DNA from 4 places in the Kribbella sp. NPDC004138 genome. Region 4 is predicted to be linked to each of the others. Evidence: riboswitches for the same ligand, from Rfam matches in the RefSeq annotation. Region 4 holds a riboswitch; each other region holds the start of a gene.
The links. Region 4 has a riboswitch for cobalamin ahead of ACWEOO_RS11825 (ribonucleoside-diphosphate reductase subunit alpha). Riboswitches for the same ligand answer to the same signal wherever they lie in the genome.
Positions count from the first base shown of each region.

Region 1: it holds a riboswitch for cobalamin, as region 4 does, so the genes downstream of both, ACWEOO_RS23835 (CbtB domain-containing protein) here and ACWEOO_RS11825 (ribonucleoside-diphosphate reductase subunit alpha) in region 4, are expected to answer to the same signal.
Region 2: it holds a riboswitch for cobalamin, as region 4 does, so the genes downstream of both, cobN (cobaltochelatase subunit CobN) here and ACWEOO_RS11825 (ribonucleoside-diphosphate reductase subunit alpha) in region 4, are expected to answer to the same signal.
Region 3: it holds a riboswitch for cobalamin, as region 4 does, so the genes downstream of both, ACWEOO_RS09095 (putative cobaltochelatase) here and ACWEOO_RS11825 (ribonucleoside-diphosphate reductase subunit alpha) in region 4, are expected to answer to the same signal.

Region 1 covers NZ_JBSGFZ010000017.1:55,754-61,491, forward strand. The annotation lists gene ACWEOO_RS23815 (phosphotriesterase family protein) at 1-526, shown strand, start outside; gene ACWEOO_RS23820 (DUF1304 domain-containing protein) at 543-908, shown strand; gene ACWEOO_RS23825 (MFS transporter) at 947-2,320, shown strand; gene ACWEOO_RS23830 (LysE family translocator) at 2,301-2,942, opposite strand; adenosylcobalamin (AdoCbl) riboswitch at 3,304-3,396, shown strand; gene ACWEOO_RS23835 (CbtB domain-containing protein) at 3,441-3,638, shown strand; gene ACWEOO_RS23840 (CbtA family protein) at 3,644-4,396, shown strand; gene ACWEOO_RS23845 (histidine phosphatase family protein) at 4,393-4,947, shown strand; gene ACWEOO_RS23850 (alpha/beta hydrolase) at 5,005-5,738, shown strand, end outside.
Region 2 covers NZ_JBSGFZ010000005.1:259,945-265,682, reverse strand. The annotation lists gene ACWEOO_RS09130 (serine hydrolase) at 1-545, opposite strand, end outside; gene ACWEOO_RS09125 (cobalamin biosynthesis protein) at 787-1,731, shown strand; gene ACWEOO_RS09120 (histidine phosphatase family protein) at 1,722-2,402, shown strand; gene ACWEOO_RS09115 (DUF3500 domain-containing protein) at 2,393-3,361, shown strand; gene ACWEOO_RS09110 (hypothetical protein) at 3,365-3,790, opposite strand; cobalamin riboswitch at 3,849-3,976, shown strand; gene cobN (cobaltochelatase subunit CobN) at 4,010-5,738, shown strand, end outside.
Region 3 covers NZ_JBSGFZ010000005.1:253,466-259,203, reverse strand. The annotation lists gene cobN (cobaltochelatase subunit CobN) at 1-1,226, shown strand, start outside; gene surE (5'/3'-nucleotidase SurE) at 1,239-1,994, shown strand; cobalamin riboswitch at 2,052-2,179, shown strand; gene ACWEOO_RS09095 (putative cobaltochelatase) at 2,239-4,296, shown strand; gene cobO (cob(I)yrinic acid a,c-diamide adenosyltransferase) at 4,298-4,912, shown strand; gene ACWEOO_RS09085 (cobyrinate a,c-diamide synthase) at 4,906-5,738, shown strand, end outside.
Region 4 covers NZ_JBSGFZ010000007.1:131,124-136,861, forward strand. The annotation lists gene ACWEOO_RS11825 (ribonucleoside-diphosphate reductase subunit alpha) at 1-3,069, opposite strand, end outside; cobalamin riboswitch at 3,203-3,370, opposite strand; gene ACWEOO_RS11830 (DinB family protein) at 3,431-4,012, opposite strand; gene ACWEOO_RS11835 (Fic family protein) at 4,082-5,347, opposite strand; gene ACWEOO_RS11840 (class I SAM-dependent methyltransferase) at 5,437-5,738, shown strand, end outside.

The DNA of each region.
Region 1 (5,738 bases), on a different contig from region 4:
GATCAAGGTGGCCGGCGGCTTCCACGTACTCGACGCGCACGCCGAGCTCGTGATGCGGGCCGCGGCGGAGGCCCATCACGCGACGAACGCGCCGATCGCCGTCCACCACGAGCTCGGGTCGGCCGCGGACGCCGTACTCGATCTGCTCGTCGACACGCTCGGCGTGCATCCGGGTGCGGTGATCCTCGGGCACCTCAACCGGTTCCCCGATCATCGTGGGCATCTCGAGCTGGCGGAGCGCGGCGCCTGGCTGGCGTTCGACGGGCCGTCGCGGGCCAACAACGCGACCGATCCGCGGCTGACCGACTGCCTCGCCGCGCTGATCGACGCCGGGTACGCGGACCGCCTGCTGCTCGGCGGTGACACCACCACGGCGCGCGCCCGGTCGACCGCCGAAGGGCCGGGGATGCCGTACCTGCTGACCCACCTCAGGCCGCGGATCACGCACTACTTCGGCGCTGACCTCGCGGACGCCGTGTTCCGGAACAACCCAGCGCGCGCCTTCGCCACGGATTGGCGGGCGTAGCGGTACGTTTCCCGCCATGAGCGTCGTCGCGCAGGTCTTCGTCGTCGTGGCCGGTGTGTTCCATGTGGTCGTGTTCGCCCTGGAAAGCGTGCTGTTCCGCAAGCCCAGCACCTACCGCCGGTTCCTGGTGAAGGACAGCGAGGTGGAGGCGGCCCGGCCGTGGGCGTTCAACCAGGGCTTCTACAACCTGTTCCTGGCGATCGGTGCGCTCGGCGGCCTGATCTGGGGCGGCGACAAGGGCCACGCCATCGCGCTCTTCGCGTGCGCGTGCATGGCCGGCGCCGGCATCGTCCTGCTCGCCTCCGACCGGCGGATGCTGCGCGCCGCCGCGACCCAGGCCGTGCCGCCGATCCTCGCGCTCGTGCTCGCCGCGATTCTCTAGTTGACTTAAAGTGCACTTGAACAGCGATGGTCGTCGTCATGACCATCACTGCCGAGCCGGCCGCTGAGATCGGCGGCGTCCTTTCACCGCGGTACCGCGCCCTGACCGTCGGGATGGTCGCGCTGATCACCCTGGTCGCGTTCGAGTCCCTGGCGGTCGCGACCGCGATGCCGACCGTCGCGCAAGCGCTGGACGGCCTCAGCCTGTACGCGCTCGCGTTCGGCGGACCGCTCGCCTCCGGCGTGGTCGCGATGGTCGTCTCCGGCACCTGGAGCGACCTGAAAGGCCCGACCCGTCCGCTCTGGCACGGTACGGCGTGGTTCCTGGCCGGCCTGCTGATCGCCGGCCTGGCACCCTCGATGGAGATCCTGGTCGCGGGCCGGATCATCCAGGGCTTCGGCTCCGGCCTGCTCACGGTCGCGCTGTACGTCGTCGTCGGGCAGCTGTACCCGGCGCGTCTCCGCCCGCGGATCTTCGCCGCGTTCGCGACCGGCTGGGTCGTACCGTCGCTCGTCGGGCCCGCGATCGCCGGGCTGATCGTCGAACACACCAGTTGGCGGCTCGTCTTCCTGGCCGTCCCGGTGATCGCGGTCCCGGCCGCACTCGTGATGCGTCCCGGCCTGGCCCGCGGCAGCGCGTACGACGTACGGCAGGGGAAGCTGTGGGACAAGCGGGCGCTGTGGGCGATCGCGGCCGCGGTCGGTGTCGGCCTGCTGCACTACGGCGGGCAGCAGCGTGGCGCCGTACAGCTGGCACTGCTGGCGATCGGTCTGGCCGGGGTGATCGCGTTCGGTCCGCGGCTGCTGCCGTCCGGGACCTTCGCCTTCGGGCGCGGGCTGCCGTCGGTGATCGCGCTGCGCGGTCTCGTCGCGGCGGCCGGGTTCGGCGCCGAGGTGTTCCTGCCGTTGATGCTCACCCGCGAACGCGGCCTGTCGCCGGCGCTCGCCGGACTCGTCCTGACGGTCAGCGCGCTGAGCTGGAGCGCTGCGTCGTGGTACCGCGGCCGGCCGAACCAGCCGTTCTCACACGCGGTCTTCCTGCAGGCGGGCATGCTCGCGATCCTGCTCGGCATCGTGACCGCGGCGCTGACGCTCGACCCGCACGTACCGGTGCTGGTCGGCATCCTCGGCTGGAGCCTGACCGGCCTCGGGATGGGGACCGTGTTCCCGACGCTGTCCGTGCTGGTGCTGGAGTACTCCGAGCGCGACGAGCAGGGCGCCAACAGCTCGGCCCTGCAGCTCAGCGACTCGTTGTCGACCGCAACGATCCTCGCGATCGGCGGGTCGTTGTTCGCGGCGCTGGAGCCACATTCCGCGATGACGGCGTACCTGGTCGCATTCGGTCTCCCGGCGCTGCTCGCACTGCTCGGCGTCCCGGCAGGACGGCGTACGGCTATTCCTTCGAGCCGGTGACCGCGATGCTGGCGCCGAGGCCGATGATCATCAGGCCGCCGGTGCCGCCGACGAGCTCGAGCCGGCGCGGCGACCGCGCGAACCACTCCCGCGCCGTACCGGCCACGAACGCCCAGACACTGTCCGAGCAGAGCGCGATCAGGATGAAGATCGTGCCGAGCACCAGGATCTGAGCCCACGCCGGCGCAGCCGCGCCCTTGTCCACGAACTGCGGCAGCACCGCCGCGAAGAACACCGCCGTCTTTGCGTTCGTCACCCCGACCAGGAACCCCTGCCGGATCGTCCGACGCGTCGTGCTCGGCTTCGCCGTACCCCGCATCGCCTCGACCAGCGACTTCCGCGACCGGAACGCCTGCACGCCGAGATAGATCAGGTACGCCGCACCCGCCAGCTTCACCACCGTGAGCGCGACCGCGCTCGCCGCAATCAACGTCCCCAGCCCGAGCGACACCGCCCCGAGCAGAATCGCGGCGCCGAGCGTGTTCCCCACCATCGTCAACACGGCTTCCCGCCGCCCGACCGCCAAGGCGCGACCGACGATGAACAGCACACTGGGGCCCGGCACGACGATGATGATCAGCGCGGTGATCGCAAACGCGACCAGATGATGAGCGGACGGCATGCCGCTCAGGATAAGCCGCCCCACCCGCACTCCGCAGGTGCTTACTTCGTCACGGGGCCCCTCAGCGCACTTGCTTCGCGCGCTCCGACCCGCCCCGCTTGGCGCGGGTGTCGAGTCGGCTTCTGGCTGGTCGCGGCCTTCGACCCCGAGTCGTGGCGTTTGGCTCCCGGGCCCTGCGCCGAGTCGTGGATATCGGTCCGTTCTCACCGCCAATCTCCACGACTCGACGACCCCGGCCGGAACGCGTGGCTGGTCGTACCTGCGCCGCGTGGCCCCGGGGTGCGCAGGTGGGATTGGTCACCGGCGCGCCGGGGTGCGTTGACCGGGGGTTGGTGGGGACCTTACGGTTCGAGGGTCAACCTGCGGTGCCATGAGGGAAGCCGGTGCGAATCCGGCGCGGCCGCGCCACTGTGATCGAGTTTCGGCTCGTAAGTCAGGACGCTCGGGCATCGCAGCCTTTCGAAGGGGACGCGCACTTCCCCAGGAGGTTCAGTTCAGATGGCAGCTCCTGCCCGCTCGGTCGCCGTACCGGCTCTTTCTCCCAGGCTCCTCGCCGTCGCGCTGCTCAGCGTCGGCCTGATGTTGCTGCTCGCGTATCTGGTCGGGTTCGACCAGGGTGCGGTGTCTCGTTCGGGGATGTTCCTGCACGAGCTGATGCACGACGGTCGGCATCTGCTCGGCGTGCCCTGCCACTAGATCAGATGCGCACCTTCGGACAGCTCCTGGTGCGCGGACTGATCGTCGGACTCTTCGCCGGCCTGCTGGCCGGATCGTTCGCCTACGCGCTGGGCGAGTCGCGTGTCGACGCGGCGATCGCGATCGAAGAGGCCGGTGCCGCGCACTCCCATGACCATGACCAGGCCCATGAGCACGGCGACGACCACGGGGAAGAACCGCTGGTCAGCCGCGAAGGCCAGAAGGCCGGTCTGTTCCTCGCGACCAGCTTGTACGGCGTGGCGCTCGGCGGTCTGTTCGCCGTCGCGTACACGCTGCTGCGCCGCAAGCTCGGCACCGGCAACGACGCGTACGCCGCGCTCGGACTCGCCGCGGCCGGTTTCGTCGGCGTCGTACTGGTCCCGTTCCTCAAGTACCCGCCGAACCCGCCCGCGGTCGGTGATCCGGAGACGATCACCAAGCGGACCGTCACGTATCTGCTGACGCTGGTGATCGGCCTGCTGGCGGTCTGGGCCGGTGTCGCGCTGTCCCGGTGGGCGGCGCGGTACGGCGAGGTCGCCCGGCTCGCGGGCGGTGTCGCCGGGCTGGTCGTCACCGTCGTGGCGGCGTACCTGATTCTGCCGCGGATCAACGAGGTTCCGGAGTCGTTCCCCGCTACGCTGCTGTGGCAGTTCCGGTTCGCCTCGCTCGGTACGCAGGCGACGCTGTGGCTCCTGCTCGGACTCGGGTATGCGGTCGCGGTGGACCGCCGGCCGGCCCGAGAAAAGGTAGCGATGTGACGGGGTTGACCTTGGTCGCGCACGCCTTGACGCCTGCGCTGCGTGGACTCGTGCTCGGTGGTGACGCCGAGCCGGATCGGGCGAGTGTCGAGACGGCGCGCGAGTTGAAAGTGGCCGCGGATGCGGCGTACGCCGGTCCGGAGCGGGCCGCCGTACGCACGGCGGCGGCGCTCGGGCTCGACCCGGTGGTGGAGCCGGCGTTGCGCGATCGCGAATACGGCGACTGGGCCGGACGCGGGCTGGAGGAATTGCTCGCGTCCGATCCGTCGGGCGTTGCGGCGTGGCTGGATCGGCCGCACACCGCGACACCGAACGGCGAAACCGAGAACGACGTGATCGCCAGGGTCGCCGACTGGCTGGGCGACGTCGCGGCGCGGGACCACGGCTCGGCGGTCGTGGTCGTCCACCCGGCGATCGTCCGCGCGATCGTCCTGTACGTCGTGGACGCGCCGGCGGAGTCGCTGCGCCACGTCGACGTACGCCCGCTCGCGGCGGTCAACCTCTCGCACCACTCGGGCAACTGGTCACTTTCCCTGGCCCCCTGGAGCTGACAAACTGCGGTTGGCCCGGTTACACGCCCAGGTGACCGGCTGTCACGGGGAGTCACGATGGCTGAGTCCGACCAGCTTGCCGAGCGGTTCCGTGCGAATCATGCCCTGCTCGTCGCGGCCCGCGATCGTCTGCAGAGTGCGGTCGACGCCGAGACCGCGACCGATGCGGACAAGAAGCGGCTGGCGACGATCGAGGAGCTGCTCACCCCTGTCACGGTGTCCGAGCTGGATGCCGACGGCAACGTCATCGAGGTGCAGCGGCCGCGGCAGTTCTACTCGGTGGACCCCGACGGTCAGGGGCGTGCGGTCGAGGTGCTCGGCGACCTCCAGCAGGCGCAGAACGTCGCGGTGCTGGTGCCCGGCATGGGGAACAGCCTCGACACGTTCCGCGGACAGTCGGACCGCGGCGACCTGATCAAGCAGGAAGCCGGCCCGGGTACGGCGGTCGTGGTGTGGCTCGACTACGACTCGCCGCAGGGCCTGGTGGAAGCGGCGAGCAAGGACGCGGCGATCGAGGGCGGCCCGCGGCTCGCGGGGTTCGTCACCGAGCTCGACGAGCTCAAGTCCGAGGACGCCGAGGTCACGCTGGTCGCGCACTCGTACGGCACGGACGTGGCCGCGCAGGCGGTGATGGCGGGCGCCCGGCCGAAACGGCTGGTGATGACGGGATCGCCAGGAATCGCGAAGTACATCGACGAGGCCGCGGACTTCGTGCAGCCGCCGACCCGGTTGTACACCGAGCGCGCCCCGGGCGACTACGTCTCGTACTCGGAGTGGCACGGGCCCGATCC
Region 2 (5,738 bases), on a different contig from region 4:
TGGTTGCCCACCGCAACGAGCACGCCGGCCATCCCGGCCGGGCTCATCAGGTTGCTGATCCCGGCCCGCGCGGCGGGGACGTCGTCGATACCGCGCTGGATCCTGGACTCGGGTGCGGGCGAGCTGGGCAGTGTCGCCGCGGCCAGCTCGGCGTGGGCGGCGGCGATCCCGACCTGTTCGAGCACGAGGTCGGTCGCGAGGTTGCTGGACCGGGTGATCATCTCGGTCGCCAGCCAGTCCAGCGGCACCTTCTTGCCGAGCTGCTCCCAGGTCTTCGGCGCCTCGTCCTCCTCCGGGTTCACCCCGAACCGGCCGCCGCCCGCGGACGCGAAGTCGTTGTGCACCGCCACCGGCTGGGAGATCGACAGCTCACCGGCGTCGACCTTGCGCAGCATCGCCATCGCCACCGGCAGCTTCATCGTGCTCGCGGAGTAGTGCGCCCGCTCCGCCTCGTGCACGAACACCGGCGTACCGTCCAGCCGGCCCAGCCAGACCCCGAACTCCCCGCTCCCGTCGACCTGCCGGAGCAGCTCCGCGATTCCCATGCCGCTCACCCAATCACAACCAAGGACCGCGCAGACGGCCGGTTCTCCACTGCAGTTGGGGGTTCTCCGCTTGTACACGGGTGAAGAACCTCCAGCACGAGCGGATAACCCCGAGCACCGGAGACCCGAAACGGTGGGCGGAGACCTGAAGTAGTAGGCGGAGACCTGTCATGCCAGGTCCCCGCTCGCCGCGTCTGGTCCCAGGTCACCACGGCCGGAGGGTGGCACGGACAATCCGGCTGTGTGCCGTGGCAGACTGCCGAGGGTGTCGCGGGCTTTGGGTCTTTTGCTGGGGTTTGCTGCTGATCGGGTGCTGGGGGATCCTCGGCGGTATCACCCGGTGGCCGGGTTTGGGCGGACTGCCGGTTGGCTGGAGCAGCAGATGTACGGCGACTCCCGGCGCCGGGGGGCCGGGTACACGGCCGTGCTCGTCGGTGCGACCGCGGCGCTGGGGGTTGCGGTTGAGCGGGCCTGCCGTCGGCATTCGGTGCTTCACACCGCGGTTACGGCCGCTGCCACCTGGGCTGTGCTGGGCGCTCGCAGTCTGGAGCGTGAGGCCGAGGCGATGGCTGAGCTGCTGGAGGAGAAGGACGTTCCAGGTGCGCGGGATCGCCTCAGCCACCTGTGTGCGCGCGACGCGACCGGCCTGGAGGCCGACGAATTGGCCCGCGCGACGGTGGAGTCGGTCGCGGAGAACACCTCCGACGCGTGCGTGGCGCCGCTGCTGTGGGGCGGGTTGCTGGGGGTACCAGGTCTGCTGGGGTATCGGGCTGTGAACACGTTGGACGCGATGGTCGGGTATCGCTCACCCAGGTACGAGGACTTCGGCTGGGCGTCGGCGCGGCTGGATGACCTCGTCAACCTGTTGCCGGCGCGGGTCTGCGCGCTGCTGACCGGGCTCGCATCCGGCCGCCCCCGCGAAACCGTCGCCGTGTGGCACCGGGACGCGCCGAAGCATCCGAGCCCGAACGCCGGGCCGGTCGAGGCGGCGTTCGCCGGAGCGCTCGGGCTCACGCTGGGCGGTACGAACAGCTACGGCAGCTACGCGGAGGACCGCGGCACGCTGGGTGACGGCCCGGCGCCGACGGTCGCCGACGTGCGCCGTACGGCGGAACTCGCGCGGCGGGTCGGGATCGCCGCCGTGTGTCTTGCGGCCGTACTCGGGAAGGGGAAGCGATGGATCTGAGCCGCCGGCCGGTGCGGATCGCGTTGATCCGGCACGGCGAGTCCGAGGCGAACCTGGACAAGACGGTCTACGAGCGGACCCCCGACCATGCGGTCCCGTTGACCCCGGTGGGCCATGAGCAGGCCGCCAAGGCGGGGCGGGAGCTGCGGGAGCTGTTCGAGAACGAGCCGGTCCGCGTGTACGTCTCGCCGTACCTGCGCGCCCGGCAGACGCTCGACTCGCTCGGGTTGGACGACCTGATCGAGCTGCCGCGGGAGGAGCCGCGGCTGCGGGAGCAGGACTGGGCGAACCTCCAGGACACCGAGGACATCGAGCGGCAGGAGAAGCTCCGCGACTCGTTCGGGCACTTCTTCTACCGGTTCACCCACGGTGAGTCGGGGTCGGACGTGTACGACCGGGTGTCGACGTTCCTGGAGACCATGCACCGCGACTTCGAGAGCGCGGACGCCCCGCGCAACGTGCTGCTGGTCTCGCACGGCCTGACCATGCGGCTGTTCTGTATGCGGTGGTTCCATTGGTCGGTGCGGTTCTTCGAGTCGCTGCGGAACCCGGGGAACGCCGAAACACGCGTCCTGCTGCGGCAGCCGGATTTCCGGTACAAGCTGGACCGGCCGTTCGAACAGTGGACCACCTACGAACCGACGGAACGGGAGCGATCGGCATGGTTGTAGCGCAGACGCGGGACACGGTTCTCGAGTTGCTGGCGAGCCTGACACCGGACCAGGCCGGCAAGATCCGCGCACCCTTCGACACCCCGGACCACAAGCAGTGGACGTACCTGCCGGGACCTGTGCCGGGCCTTGCCCTGACCGAGCTGACGCCGGCGCAGCAGAAACTCGTGGAGCGGCTGGTCGCGACCGGGTGCAGCGAGCGCGGTACGGCCGACGTCTGGGCGGTTCTGGACGCCGAGATCGTGGTCCGCGGGCTGCCGGACCTGCCGCCGTCGGGGGAGTGGGAAGGCGCGACCGTCGCCGACCGGTACTTCCTGCGCGTGCTCGGGGACCCGAACGGCACGGAGCCGTGGGCCTGGCGGCTGAACGGTCACCACCTGGCACTGCACGTGACGGTCGTGGACGGAGCGATCGCGTTCACACCACAGTTCCTCGGGTCGAACCCGGCCGAGGTGCTGACCGGGCCACAGGCAGGGCGGCGGTTTCTGGCCACGGAGCAGGACCTGGGCTTCCAGCTGCTGCACGCACTAGAGCCGGGACAGCTGGAGGTCGCGCTGGTCTCTCCGGACGCGCCCGACGACATCCTGACCCGGCACGACCCGGTGGCCGACGCGTCACTCCTGCACCGCGGCCTCGCGTACGGCGACATGACCGAGGACCAGCGCCAGCTCCTCAGCCTCCTCATCGGCCAGTACGTCGGCCGCGCCGCCGGGCCGATCGGCCTGCAGACCTGGCAGGACATCACCGAGCACGGCATCGAACGCCTGACGTTCGCCTGGGCCGGCGAAACCCAGCCCGGCACCGGCCACCGCCACTACTACTCGATCGCGGGTCCCACGTTCCTCGCCGAGTACGACAACACCCAGGACAACGCCAACCACATCCACTCGGTCTGGCGCGACGTCCGCAACGACTGGGGCACCGACCTCCTGGCCGCCCACTACGCGATGCACAGATAGAGCTCACCAAAGCCGGCGCTGACCTTCGGCGAGACCGAACTCCTCGAGTTCGACGTCGCGTCGAAGGCGCCGCCGACGGTACGGCGCGACGATGCTCAACACGATCCCGTCCCGGTGCTCGGCCTCCACCTGAATGCCGTCGGGCCACCCATCGCCGCCGAGCCGCACATCCGCGACCACCGCAGCCGCCATCAGATCGTCCCGCCTCGCCCGCAGACTGTCCCAGAGCAAGTCGATCGTCCGGCGTGCGTCGGCCTTCTCGCCGAGCATCTCGATCGAGATCGGCTCACCGTCTGCCGCGCTGACGGCGAACGGCAGAAAGCCGCCGCGCTTGACCAGGTGCTCAACCGCCAGTTGGACGGCGGTGTCGAACAGGTCGTCGAGCGTTTGCTGTGCCTCGGCAGAGGCAGTGTTACGCCAGGAGGTCATCGGTGGCCGCTTTCGCGAGGTGATCTGGACCGCATCCTCTCAGACCCACAGACCGAGCTGGGTCGGATAGAGTCGCGGCGTCATTCGACGGCATCTGCAGGAACCCGGTGTGAGTCCGGGACGGTCCCGCCACTGTGACCCCGCGTTCTGGGGGGAGTCAGGAACTGCCGCCGTCGTACCTCCGGTCGGGACGTGGACATCCCGGGAAGGACTGTGCGCGTGGCTGCGAATCTTCTGCTGCTTTCGACCGCTGACACCGATCTGCTGGCTGCAGCAGAGGCGGGTGCCGGCTGGAACGTCGCCAACCCGGCCAGGCTGGGGCTCACCGAACTGGGTCCGCTGCTCGGCGCCGCTGATGTGGTTGTGGTGCGGCTGCTGGGCGGGCGGCGGGCGTGGGAGGACGGGCTCGACGCTGTGCTCGCCTCGGGGAAGCCCACGGTGGTGGTCAGCGGTGAGGCCGCGCCGGACGCGGAGCTGATGTCGCTGTCGACCGTCCCGGCCGGGGCGGTCACCGAGGCGCTGGCCTACCTTCGCGAGGGTGGCGCGGACAACCTCCGCAACCTGGCCGGCTTCCTGCGGGACACGCTGCTGCTGACCGGCGACGAGTTCGAGCCGCCGCGCGCGCTCCCGGCGTACGGCGTGCGCGGGACGTACGCCGAGGACGGGCGTCCGGTGGTCGGCATCGTGTACTACCGCGCACACGAGATCTCCGGGAACACCGCCTTCGTGGACGCGCTCGCGGCCGCGGTCGACGCGGCCGGCGCCCAGCCGCTGCCCGTGTACTGCGGGACGCTCCGCGGGCTCGACCCGACGTCGCCCGACAACGCCGGGTTGTTCGAGTTGCTGCGCAAGTGCGACGTACTCGTGACGACGCTGCTCGCGGCCGGCGGATCGGTCGCGGCCGACGCGAGCGCGGGCGGCTCGGACGACGCGTGGGACGCCGGTGCGCTGGCCTCGCTCGACATTCCGTTGATCCAGGGCCTGGCGCTGACGTCGACGCGCGAGCAGTGGGTGGACAGCGATGCGGCCGTCAGCCCGCTGGACGCGGCGACGCAGGTGGCGATCCCGGAGTTCGACGGGCGGCTGATCACGATCCCGTTCTCGTTCAAGTCGTACGACGCCGACGGCCTGGCCCGGTACGCGCCGGATGCGGAGCGGTGCGCGCGGCTGGCCGGTATCGCGGTCGCGCACGCCCGGCTGCGGCACATACCCGCAGCCGAGAAGCGGATCGCGCTGGTGCTGTCGTCGTACCCGACCAAGCACGCCCGGATCGGGAACGCCGTCGGGCTGGACACGCCGGCGTCGGCGGTCGTGCTGCTCGGGCAGCTGCAAGAGGCCGGGTACGACCTGGGCGGCCTCGACGTCGGCGAGCTCGAAGGCGACGGGCTGATCCACCGGCTGATCGCGGCGGGCGGCCACGACGTCGACTGGCTGACCGACGAGCAGCTCGCCAACGCGGTCGCCAAGGTTCCGGCGTCCACGTACGCCCGCTGGTTCGGCGGCGTGCCCGAGTCGTTGCGGACGGCAATGACCGAGGCGTGGGGGGAGGCACCGGGGGAGCTGTACGTCGACACGTCCGGCGCGGAGCCCGCGATCGCGCTGGCCGCGTTGCGGTTCGGGAACGTCGTGCTGATGATCCAGCCGCCGCGCGGCTTCGGCGAGAACCCGGTGGCGATCTACCACGATCCGGACATGGCGCCGTCGCACCACTACCTCGCCGCGTACCGCTGGCTGGAGGCGCCGGCCGACCAGGGCGGGTTCGGCGCGCAGGCCGTCGTACACCTCGGGAAGCACGGCACGCTGGAATGGCTGCCGGGCAAGGGGATCGGGATGGCGGCCGGTTGTGCGCCGGACGCTGTGCTCGGGAACCTGCCGATGATCTACCCGTTCATCGTCAACGACCCCGGCGAGGGGACGCAGGCGAAGCGGCGGGCGCACGCGACGGTCG
Region 3 (5,738 bases), on a different contig from region 4:
CGGGGTCGCCCACGCGCGGGCTCGTCAACGTGCTGCCGACCGGGCGCAACTTCTACGCGGTGGACCCGAAGGCGATCCCGAGCCGTAACGCCTGGGACGTCGGGGTCGCGCTGGCCGACTCGCTGCTGGCGCGGCACCAGGCCGAGACCGGGGAATGGCCGCGGTCCGTGGGCCTCACCGTCTGGGGTACGTCGGCGATGCGCACGCAGGGCGACGACCTCGCCGAGGTGCTCTGGCTGCTCGGCTGCCGGCCGGTCTGGGACGACGCGTCCCGTCGCGTCACGAGCTTCGAGGTGGTCGGCCTGGAGGAGCTCGGCCGGCCGCGGATCGACGTGACGATCCGGATCTCCGGCTTCTTCCGGGACGCCTTCCCGCATGTCGTCGCGCTGCTCGACGAGGCGGTCCGTACGGTCGCCGCCCTCGACGAGTCGCCGGCGGACAACTTCCTCAAGGCGCACGTGGACACCGATGTTGCGGCGGGCAACGACGTACGGCAGGCGACGGCCCGCGTGTTCGGCTCCAAGCCCGGGTCGTACGGCGCCGGCCTGCTGCCGCTCGTCGACGCCCGGAACTGGCGCACCGACGCCGAGCTGGCCGAGGTTTACGCGGTGTGGGGCGGGTACGCGTACGGCAAGGACCTGGACGGCGCCGAGGCCCGCGGCTCGATGGAGCGCGCGTACGCCCGGATCCAGGTGGCGGCGAAGAACGCGGACACCCGCGAGCACGACATCATGGACTCCGACGACTACTTCCAGTACCACGGCGGCATGGTCGCGATGGTCCGGCACCTCACCGGCGCCAACCCGAAGGCGTACGTCGGCGACTCCGCGGTCCCCGCGCAGGTGAAGACCCGGACGCTCGAGGAGGAGGCCAAGCGGGTCTTCCGGGCCCGCGTGGTGAACCCGCGGTGGATGGCCGCGATGCGGCGGCACGGGTACAAGGGCGCGTTCGAGATGGCCGCGACGGTCGACTACCTGTTCGGGTACGACGCGACCGCGGGTGTGGTCGACGACTGGATGTACGAGTCGCTGACCACGCAGTACGTCGCCGATCCGGAGATGGCCGAGTTCTTCCGGACGTCGAACCCGTGGGCGCGGCACGGCATCGCGGAGCGCCTCCTCGAGGCCGCCCAGCGCGGCCTGTGGGCGGAGCCGTCGGCGGAAGCGCTCGAGACGCTACGCAACGCAGTCCTTGAGACGGAAGGTGACATCGAGGACCGCGCCTGATTGGGTAGGGACATGCCGCGAGTCCTGATCACGAACGACGACGGTTACCGCGCTCCAGGCATCCGGGCGCTCGCGCCGGCGATCGCCGAGCTCGGGTACGACGTACTCGTGGTGGCCCCGATGCTCGACGAGAGCGGCGTCGGATCGGCCCGCGCGGGGATGGTCGGGCGGCCGGTCCGGACCGCATCCGACGTGGAGAACGGCGTCACGTTCATCGGCATCGAGGGCACTCCGGCGCAGGCGGTGACGATGGCGCAGGCCGGTTCGTTCGGGCCGACGCCGGACCTGGTGCTGTCGGGCATCAACCGCGGGCTGAACATCGGCGTGTCGATTTTCCACTCGGGCACCGTCGCGGCGGCGCTGACCGCGGCCGAGACCGGTACGTCGGCGGTCGCCGTCAGCATCGACTCCGAGAACCCGGCGCACTGGCCGACCGCGGCGACGATCGCCGGTGAGGCGCTCGGGTGGATCGCGGACGAGCCGGGCGGGACGGTGCTGACGATCAACGTCCCGGACCGCCCGCTGGAACAGCTGGCCGGCGTCCGGCACGCGTCGCTGGCCGTGCCCCGGCGTACCCGGCTGGTCGGTGCGACCGCTCCGACGGGCGAGCCGATGATCGTCGTCGAGCGCACCCAGGCCACCCCGGTCCCGGGCACCGACGAGGCGTTCCTCGCCGACGGTTTCGTCACCGTCACACCGATCGTCGGCATCCGCGAGGTCAGGGACGACGCAGCCGCGACAGCGCTCGCCAAACGCCTGACCCGCTGAAGCCGTACGTGGTGAGGACCACGTGACCGGGGTGCGTTGTGGGGCGCGCGGGTGTGCCATGATCGGGCCGACGAGTGTGGAGGAACACCGGTGACCAGCGTGCTGGGAGTCCGGGGCGGTCCCGCCACTGTGACCAGGGTCTGATCCCTGGAAGCCAGGACATCCGCGGTCGTCCGCCGGGCTGCCGGCGTACCAGTGCCGTAGCGGGCGTGGACACCCGCTCGACGAAAGGGATCCACCGCCGATGCGGTCCGTGCGTTCGACCAGCTTCCCGTTCACCGCGATCGTCGGGATGGACGATCTCCAGCTCGCGCTGATCCTGGCGGCGATCTCGCCGGCCATCGGCGGGGTGCTGATCCGCGGCGAGAAGGGGACGGCGAAGTCGACCGCCGTCCGCGCTCTCACCGAGGTCCTGCCGCCCGTGGACGTCGTCGCCGGCTGCCGGTTCTCGTGCGATCCCGACCACCCGGATCCCGCCTGCCCGGACGGTCCGCACACCGGGGAGCGGTCCGTGCGGGCAGCGCGGCTGGTCGAGCTGCCGGTCGGCGCGACCGAGGACCGGGTGCTGGGCTCGCTGCACCTGGAGAAGGCGCTCGCCGAGGGCGTCACCGCGTACGAGCCCGGGCTGCTCGCCGCGGCGCATCGCGGACTGCTGTACGTCGACGAGGTCAACCTGCTCCACGATCACCTGGTCGACGTACTCCTGGACGCCGCCGCGATGGGGCGGGCGACGGTCGAGCGCGACGGCGTCTCGGTCACGCACCCGGCGCGGTTCGTGCTCGTCGGCACGATGAACCCGGAGGAGGGCGAGCTGCGGCCGCAGCTCCTCGACCGGTTCGGGCTGACCGTCGACGTGGTCGCCAGCCGGGATCCCGCCGTCCGCGTGGAGGTGATGCGCGCGCGGCTCACCTACGAGGCGGACCCGGAGACTTTCACGGCCCGGCACGACGGCCCGCAGCGGGAACTGGCCGAGCGGATCGTGAAGGCGCGCGACCTGCTGCCCGAGGTGATCCTCACCGACTCCGCGCTCCGCCAGATCGCCGAGATCTGCGCGTCGTTCGACGTCGACGGGATGCGCGCCGACCTGGTCACCGCCCGCACCGCGGTCGCCCACGCCGCGTGGTCCGGCCGCACCGTCGTCGAGGTCGACGACGTCCGCGCCGCCGCCAAACTCGCCCTGCCGCACCGCCGCCGCCGGAACCCCTTCGACGCCCCCGGCCTGGACGACCAGCAGCTGGAAGAGGCCATCAACAACAGCACCCCACCCACCGACCCCGACGACGACCCACCCCACCCGGACGACCCGGGTCCGGGCGGACAGGGTTCGGACGGTTGCCAGGACGGCGTGAGTCCTTCCGACCAGGGTGACCCGGCGAACCGGTCGGCCGAGGTGGACTCGGATCACCTCCGTGACGGCACGCCTTCGGGCGCATCTTCGGATGGCGACGAGGCGGTCGCGGGTTCCGCACCGAGTGGCGAGGTTGTGGGCGCCTCCGAGCCCTACAAGGCCCGTCTGCTGAGCGTGCAGAGCGCCGGCGCCGGGGTCGCCGGCCGGCGCGGACGGGCCATCACCGAGGTGGGTCGCGTGGTCGGCGACCGCGCTCGGGTGGGCCGCGAAGCCGGACGGCCGCATGTGCTGGGGACCGTGCGCGCCGCGGCGCCACACCAGAACGTTCGCGGGCGGAGCGGTCCCGGGCTGGTGGTCCGCGCGACCGACGTACGGCTGGCGGTGCGCGAAGGGCGTGAGGGCAACCTCGTGCTGTTCTGCGTGGACGCCTCCGGCTCGATGGGGACGAAGAAGCGGATGGCCGAGGTGAAGACCGCGATCGTCTCGCTGCTCCTCGACGCCTACCAGCGCCGCGACACCGTCGGCCTGGTCACGTTCGCCGGCGCCGCGGCGACGGTCGCGCTCCCGCCGACGGGCAGCGTCGAGACCGCCGTACGACGGCTCGAGTCGCTCCCGACCGGCGGCCGCACGCCGCTCGCCGAAGGGCTGGTGCAGGCGGCCGAGGTGCTGCGGATCGCGGCGATCCGGGATCCGCGCCGGCGTCCGCTCCTGGTGCTCGTCACCGACGGCCGCGCCACCCACGGCGACAACGCGTTCGCCCGCGCCCGCCAGGCCGCCGGATGGCTCGCGGACCGCGGTATCGCCACCGTCGTGGTCGACTGTGAGCCGCACCGCGGCGTCCGGCTCGGACTCGCCGCGGAGCTCGCGTCGGACCTCCGAGCCGAGTACCTCGACCTCGGAGACGTTGCCGCCGGCAACCTCGTCCGTGCAGTGACCGAGCGGAAGGCGGCCTGACATGCCGAAGGGACAACCGGTCGCCGTACCGGACGACGGCCTGACCACCCGGCAGCGCCGCAACCGGCCGCTGCTGATGGTGCACACCGGTGAGATGAAGGGGAAGTCGACGGCGGCGTTCGGGATGGCGCTGCGGGCCTGGAACCAGGGCTGGAACATCGGGGTCTTCCAGTTCGTGAAGAGCGCGAAGTGGAAGGTCGGCGAGGAGAGTGCGTTCAAGGCGCTCGGCCGGCTGCACGCCGCGACCGGTGAGGGCGGGCCGGTCGAGTGGCACAAGATGGGTGAGGGCTGGAGCTGGTCCCGCAAGGCCGGCACCGAGGAGGACCACGCCGCCGACGCACTCGAGGGTTGGCGCGAGATCCAGCGCCGGCTGGCCGCCGAGGCCCACGACCTGTACGTGCTCGACGAGTTCACGTATCCGATGAAGTGGGGCTGGGTCGACGTCGACGAGGTCGTCGACACGCTGGTCAACCGGCCCGGCCACCAGTACGTCGTGATCACCGGCCGCGACGCCGCCCCGAAGCTGCTCGAGGCCGCCGACCTGGCCACCCAGATGACCAAGCTCAAGCACCCGATGGACGCCGGGCAGAAGGGCCAGAAGGGCATCGAGTGGTGATCCCGCGCGTGGTCGTGGCGGCACCGTCGTCCGGCGCCGGGAAGACGACCGTGGCCGTCGGGCTGATGGCGGCGCTGCGCCGGGCCGGCCACGTCGTCGCGGGCTTCAAGGTCGGGCCCGACTACATCGATCCCGGCTTCCACGCCGTCGCGACCGGACGGCCGGGACGCAACCTCGACCCGATGCTGTCGGGGGAGGAGCGGGTCGGACCGCTCTTCGCGCACGGCGCGACCGGCGCCGGCATCGCCGTCGTCGAAGGCGTGATGGGCCTGTACGACGGCGCGCTCGGAACCGAGGGCTTCTCGTCGACCGCGCACGTCGCGAAGTTGCTGATGGCGCCGGTCGTGCTGGTGGTGGACGCGTCGGCAGCCGGTCGCAGCGTCGGGGCCGTCGTCCAAGGATTCGTCGCCTTCGACACCGAGGTACGGATCGTCGGGGTGATCCTGAACAAGGTCGGCACGGACCGGCACGAGGCCGAGGTCCGGGCGGGCGTCGCACCGACCGGCGTACCGGTGCTCGGGGTGCTGCGGCGGGACACGCGGCTGACGGTTCCGAGTCGTCATCTCGGCCTCGTCCCCGCCGACGAGCAACGCGAACAGGCCGAGCGGGCCGTCGACGCCGCGGCCGAACTGGTGCGCGACGGCGTCGACCTCGAGGCGTTCGTCGCCGCCGCGAAGGCCGCGCCCGCACACGACGCCACACCGTGGGACCCGTCGGCCGAGGTCACGTCGCCGGACGGCGCCCGGCCGGTGGTCGCGGTCGCGGGCGGACCTGTCTTCTCGTTCCGCTACACCGAGACTGCCGAGCTGCTCACCGCGGCCGGGGC
Region 4 (5,738 bases):
GCCGAGGCCGACCGGGCGGTGCCGCTGGTTGGCGCGCTCCGATTCCGGGGTCGTGTAGAAGTTCACGTCGATGACGTTGTCGAGCATCCGCACCGCGGTCTTCACGGTGTCCCGCAGCAGGTCGGCGTCGAGCCCGTCCTCGGTGAGATGAGCGACCAGGTTGACCGAGCCGAGGTTGCAGACCGCGGTCTCGTCGACGGTGGTGTTGAGGGTGATCTCGGTGCACAGGTTCGACGAGTGGACGACACCGTCGTGCTGCTGCGGCGAGCGCAGGTTGCAGGCGTCCTTGAAGGTGATCCACGGATGCCCGGTCTCGAACAGCACGGTCAGCATCCGCCGCCACAGGTCGACCGCCTTGACCCGCTTGAACACCCGGATCTCGCCGCGGTCCGCCGCCTCCTCGTACCGCACGTAAGCCGCGGCGAACGCCGCGCCGTACAGATCGTGCAGGTCCGGCACCTCGTCCGGTGAGAACAACGTCCACTCGCCCCCGGCCTCGACCCGCTGCATGAACAGATCCGGCACCCAGTTGGCCGTGTTCATGTCATGCGTCCGCCGCCGCTCGTCCCCGGTGTTCTTCCGCAGCTCGAGAAACTCCTCGACATCGATATGCCACGTCTCCAGATACGCACACACCGCGCCCTTGCGCTTCCCTCCGTTGTGGGCCAGGCCGGCGACAGTCATATAGGACTCGTCGACGTCGACCTCGAGGTCATGCACGACCGGAACCGACGGGATCGCGCGGACCTCGCGCACGCGGGAGAAGACCATTCCTTCGTGGGCGATCCAGTTGAGCTTGCGGATCGGAGTCACTCCGAACAGCTCGGCGATTCCCGGAACCGCGGGAATGCGGAGATCGAACGCCTTCACCGGTTTGGAGAAAGTGATCTCGGACCCGTCTGAGCGCCGGCCGACATGATGGCCTTCGCGTACCCGGAACTGACCGGCTGTTGGAACTCCGAGCCGAAGCAGTTGGTAGCGCAGGCCGTTGGCGAGAGCTTTGGACGTGGTGGTGAAATAGAGTTCCTTGCCGCGTGATACGCCACCGTCGGTTTCGAGAAGGCCACGGATGAGGGCAAGCGTCTGACTGGGCGGAAGATGCGCGAGTCGCGGCGCGATCCGTTTCGTGCCGTCACCGTCGTACAGGTCCTTGCGTGTGAACGGCAGAGTCGCCTCACCCTGCCCGCTGATGCGTCCGGTCATCGGGTCACGCAACGGTCCATGTCCGGAGGCCCAGCGGATCTGTGTGTAGGTGTCGCCACGACCCGTCTCCCAGAAGTGGATGCCGCGCGACGTCAGGTACGCACGAACGAAGGACAGATGCGTATCGCGCGTCGGATTGCCGCAAACACCCCACTCGTAGCCATCCTTCGACGCGTGGCCGTCGCCGAGGAGAATGCCGTACAGCCGTGCGTCGTCATCGGTGAGACCGACGGGGACGATCTCCTCCGGAACTACCTGACCGATGTAGTCACCCTGACTGATCATTCCCGCCTCGACCCACCCGGCCTTGACCTTTCCGTTCTTGAGCCACCGGAAAGTGCGCTCGTTGCTCTGCTCCAGCGGGACGCCCTGGATTGCGTAGAACGGGTGCCCCGACGTCACCACGAGTGGGTCGATCGAGTGCTTGACATCGAGCTCCACCATCGGGCCGTCCTGGTCGTAGGTGAAGGTCTTCGTCACCTCGCGATAGCGGCCGCTGGCACCGAGGACGAGGTCGCCGACCTTGACGTCGCGGATCGCTGTCGCGCCGCCCGCGGTGTAGACGAGCGTGTCAGGCGCGAAGCACTGATTTACCGCGACAGCGGTGTCGTTCGCGACCTTCAGGAAGGGGACGACGCCTTGGGACTCGCCGTTGGTGCCGCGGATGTGGGCGCCGATGCCGCGGACCGGCGTCCAGTCGTTGCCGAGGCCGCCGGAGTACTTGGCGAGGAGGGCGTTGTTGCGGATGCCGGTGAAGATGCCGGACAGGTCGTCGTCAACGGTGGTGAGGAAGCAGGACGACAACTGGGGCCGCGTGGTGCCGGAGTTGAACAGGGTCGGCGTCGAGGACATGAAGCGGAACGAGCTGAGCAGTTCGTAGAACTCGATCGCCCGTGCGTCGCGGTCGTCCTCGCGCAGCGCCATCCCCATCGCGACCCGGAGGAAGAACGCCTGCGGCAACTCGTAGCGCACTTTGCCGAGGTGCAGCAGGTAGCGGTCGTACAGGGTCTGCAGACTGAGGAAGGTGAAGTTCAGATCGGCGTCGGGCTTGATCGCCGCCGCGAGCCGGGCAAGGTCGAAGCGGCCGAGCTCGGGGTCGAGCTGCCCGGCGTCGATGCCGACCTGGATGTAGCGCGGGAAGTAGTCGGCGTACGCGGCGGTCATGTCGGCTTGGCTGGCCTGACGGGGCTCGCCGTGGACACGGCCGAGCGCCTCGCGGCGGATCTGGTCCAGCAGCAGGCGGGACGCGGCGTAGCTGTACTGCGGCTCGGTCTCGACAGACGCCCGGGCGGCCATGACGAGGGCGAGCTCGACCTCGTGCTCGGCGATGCCGTCGTAGCAGGCGCCGAGCGTCTCGTTCAGGATCTTCTCGGGGTCGACGGCGTCGAGTCCGGCGGCGGCCTCGGCGACGACCACCCGGAGCCGGTCGACGTCGAGCGTCGCCCGGCTGCCGTCGGCCGCACGGACGGTGAGCGGCGGAGGCTCGGTGACACCCGCCGCGTCGGCGGGAGTGCGCGCCTTGGTCCGCTCCTCGCGATACAGGACGTAGGCGCGGGCGACCTGGTGCTCGCCGGCGCGCATCAGCGCCAGCTCGACCTGGTCCTGGATGTCTTCGACCTGCACGCTGCGGGCGCTGGCGCCGCGGCTGGTCAGGGCGGTGACGACCCGGCCGGTCAGGTCGGTCACCAGATCGCGGACCCGGTGCGTGCCGCCGGCCTCGGAGCCCTCGACGGCGAGGAAGGCCTTGGTCATGGCGACGGAGATCTTGGTGGCGTCGAACGGTGTGCTGCTGCCGTCGCGGCGGACGACGGTGAGCTCCGTCCGGAGGTCTGCGGTGGCCGCAGCCGATGAGGAAGCAATGGTCACAGGTGTGTGCTCCAGGAGAGTTCGGAGACCCGGGACCACGCGAGCGGACGCACGACGGGACCGGCGGCACCGGCCGGGAACACCGCCGTCACGCCCTGCGATCCACCCGCGAGATCTCGGACCGCGTGCACCGGCGGTGCACGCGCCGGTGGCAGGTATCCGGACTCGCGGGCACCGTTCGACAGCGTGTCCGCTCACCGTTGCGGGGCAGCTCCGGAGTTGCACCGGATTCCCCTGTTGCCCCGGGACGATCAACATCTTGTGGTGTGGATCGCCCCGAACCACCAGCAGTAGTGATGCTAGGCGGAGTCTCCTAGATCTTGTGGTAGCGCCATGCCGCGTGTCGCACATGTTGTGGTCCTCACGCCGCGACCGCGTAGAGGTCCTGCAGAGTCATGATCTCGGAGCCGTGATGGATCAGCTCACGGTTCAGCCGGAGGATGACGTGGCCGAACGGCTCGGAGGCGTCCAGTTCGTTCGCCTGGCTCAGGCCGACCGTCATCGCCTCGTCCTCGTCCAGGGCGGCGATCGCGTCCTGCCAGGCCTCGACCCAGTGGGTCAGCCAGGCCACCGCGTCTTGGGCGTTGCCGTGCAGGGTGATGTCGTCACGCCCCTGCCGGCTCTCGCCGAACGTCCACTCCCAGCGCTCGAAGAACATCTCGGTCAGGTGCGCGATCAGCCACGCGATCGTGCGTGGCCCGCGATGGTCCGGCTCGGCGGGCCACTGCGCGACCCACTCGCCGGAGCCGAGCGCGCGGAACTGCCCGGCATAGTGCCGCCGGACGACGGTGAGCGCTTCGCTGCTCGGTCGCCAGAAGTACTGCTCGTCGGTCAGTTGGGCGAGTCGTCCGGACAGCACCATCCAGCTGAAGCCGAGTTGTCCGCGGACCATCGCCATCGCCGACGGCCGGTGCAGGATGTCCCAGTCGAACGCCTCCGGCATCACAACTCCCCTGTACGATCGAACATGTGTTCGAATTCTTGCTCGATCGCGACCGGAAAGTCAAACCACCTAGTGTGTCGGTCGTGGCCTCGACGGGACCGGTCTGCTAGGCGGCTCGACCCGGGTGTCCGCGGCCGGGCTCGCGAACCGGCGCTCCAGCAGCGTGAAGGCGTCGATCAGCTCCGGCGCCTCGTAGACGCGGTTGCGGCGCCCGTCCGTGATCTCGCGCAGGATGCCCGCCTCGACCAGCCGGGCCAGGCCCTGGTTCGCGGCCTGTTGCGAGCGGTCGATGAGCTGAGCCGCGGCGGCGAGGGTGAGGACCGGCGCGGCCGGCAGCGCCTCGATCAGCAGCTCGGCCGCGGAGCCGGCCCGCACCGGGTCCGCGCGCTCCCGCCAGGCAGCTTTCAGGTCGGCGGCGGTCTGCTCGAAGCGCGCGGCCTCGGCGGTCGCGTGCGTGCAGGCGGTCGCGAACATCCGCAACCACGGGTTCGCGGCCGCGCGGGCCTTCGCGGTCGTCGCGCGTCCGACGTACCGGAATGCGGTCAGAGTGTCGACGTACTCCGCGGCGTGGGTGGCGAGTGCGAGCGAGACCGGCGGCACGGTGCGCGTGACCAGCCCGTCGGCGCGGAGGATCAGGTGGATCAGCGCACGGCCGGTGCGGCCGTTGCCGTCGGCGAAGGGGTGGATCGTCTCGAACTGCGCGTGCGCGATCGCGGTCTTGGCCAGCACCGGCAGCGCTGACTCGCGCACGAACGTCATCAGATCCGCGAGCAGGTCCGGGATCAGCTGGGCCGGCGGCGGCACGTAGTAGGCCTCGGCGGGGGAGCGGCCGCCTATCCAGTTCTGCAGGTAGCGGATCTCGCCGCCGTACTCCGGGGTCGGCGAGTGCGCCATCAGCCGGCGATGCGCCTCGAGCAGGTGCTCGACCTCGAGCTTGTCGCCGGCCTGAACCGACTCGGTCACCCACGTCATCGCGTCCACCGCACCGAGGACCTCCTCGGCGGTCACGTCGTGCACGCGGTCGCGCAGTACGTCGGCCTTCAGCAGCCGGCGCGCACCGACGACGAGGCCTTCGATGTGCGACGACCCGACCGCTTCGGCGCGGAGCAGCAACCGCGCCAGCGCCTCGCTGTTGGTCAGCACGGCAGCGGTCGCGTCCAGGCGGGCCAGGTCGCCGGCGGCGTCCTCGAGCAGCGCCAGGACGTCGTCGCTGAGGTCGAACTCGCGCCCGGCCAGCGGATCCGGGAAGTACAGCTCGTACGACCCGCCCAAGCGCTCCGCCCGGGTGAACCCGTCGGGGTGCCCGGGCCAGCGGTGCAACTCAACCCGTGCCATAGCCTTATTCAAGCTTATCCACAAACCTTGAACAAGGGCTGTGGAAAACCAACACCGCCTGGACCCCGGTTGTGGGCACACTTCTGCCTGTGACCCTGGACGCGCAGACGCAACGGATGGTGGCCGCCAACGAGGCCGACTGGAATGCTCGCGCCCCGCTGCACGCGGCGAGCGACTTCTACGACCGGCCCGCGGAGTTCTGGTTCGCGGACTACGAGTGGGAGGATCTCGGCCCGCTCGACGGCCGCGACGTCCTGCACCTGCAGTGCCATCTGGGTACCGAGACGATCGAGTTCGCGCGCCGGGGTGCGCGCACCAGCGGACTCGACCTGTCGGAGAAGTCGCTCGAAGCGGCCCGGGAGATCGCGCGCGAGGCCGGCGTCGAGGTCGA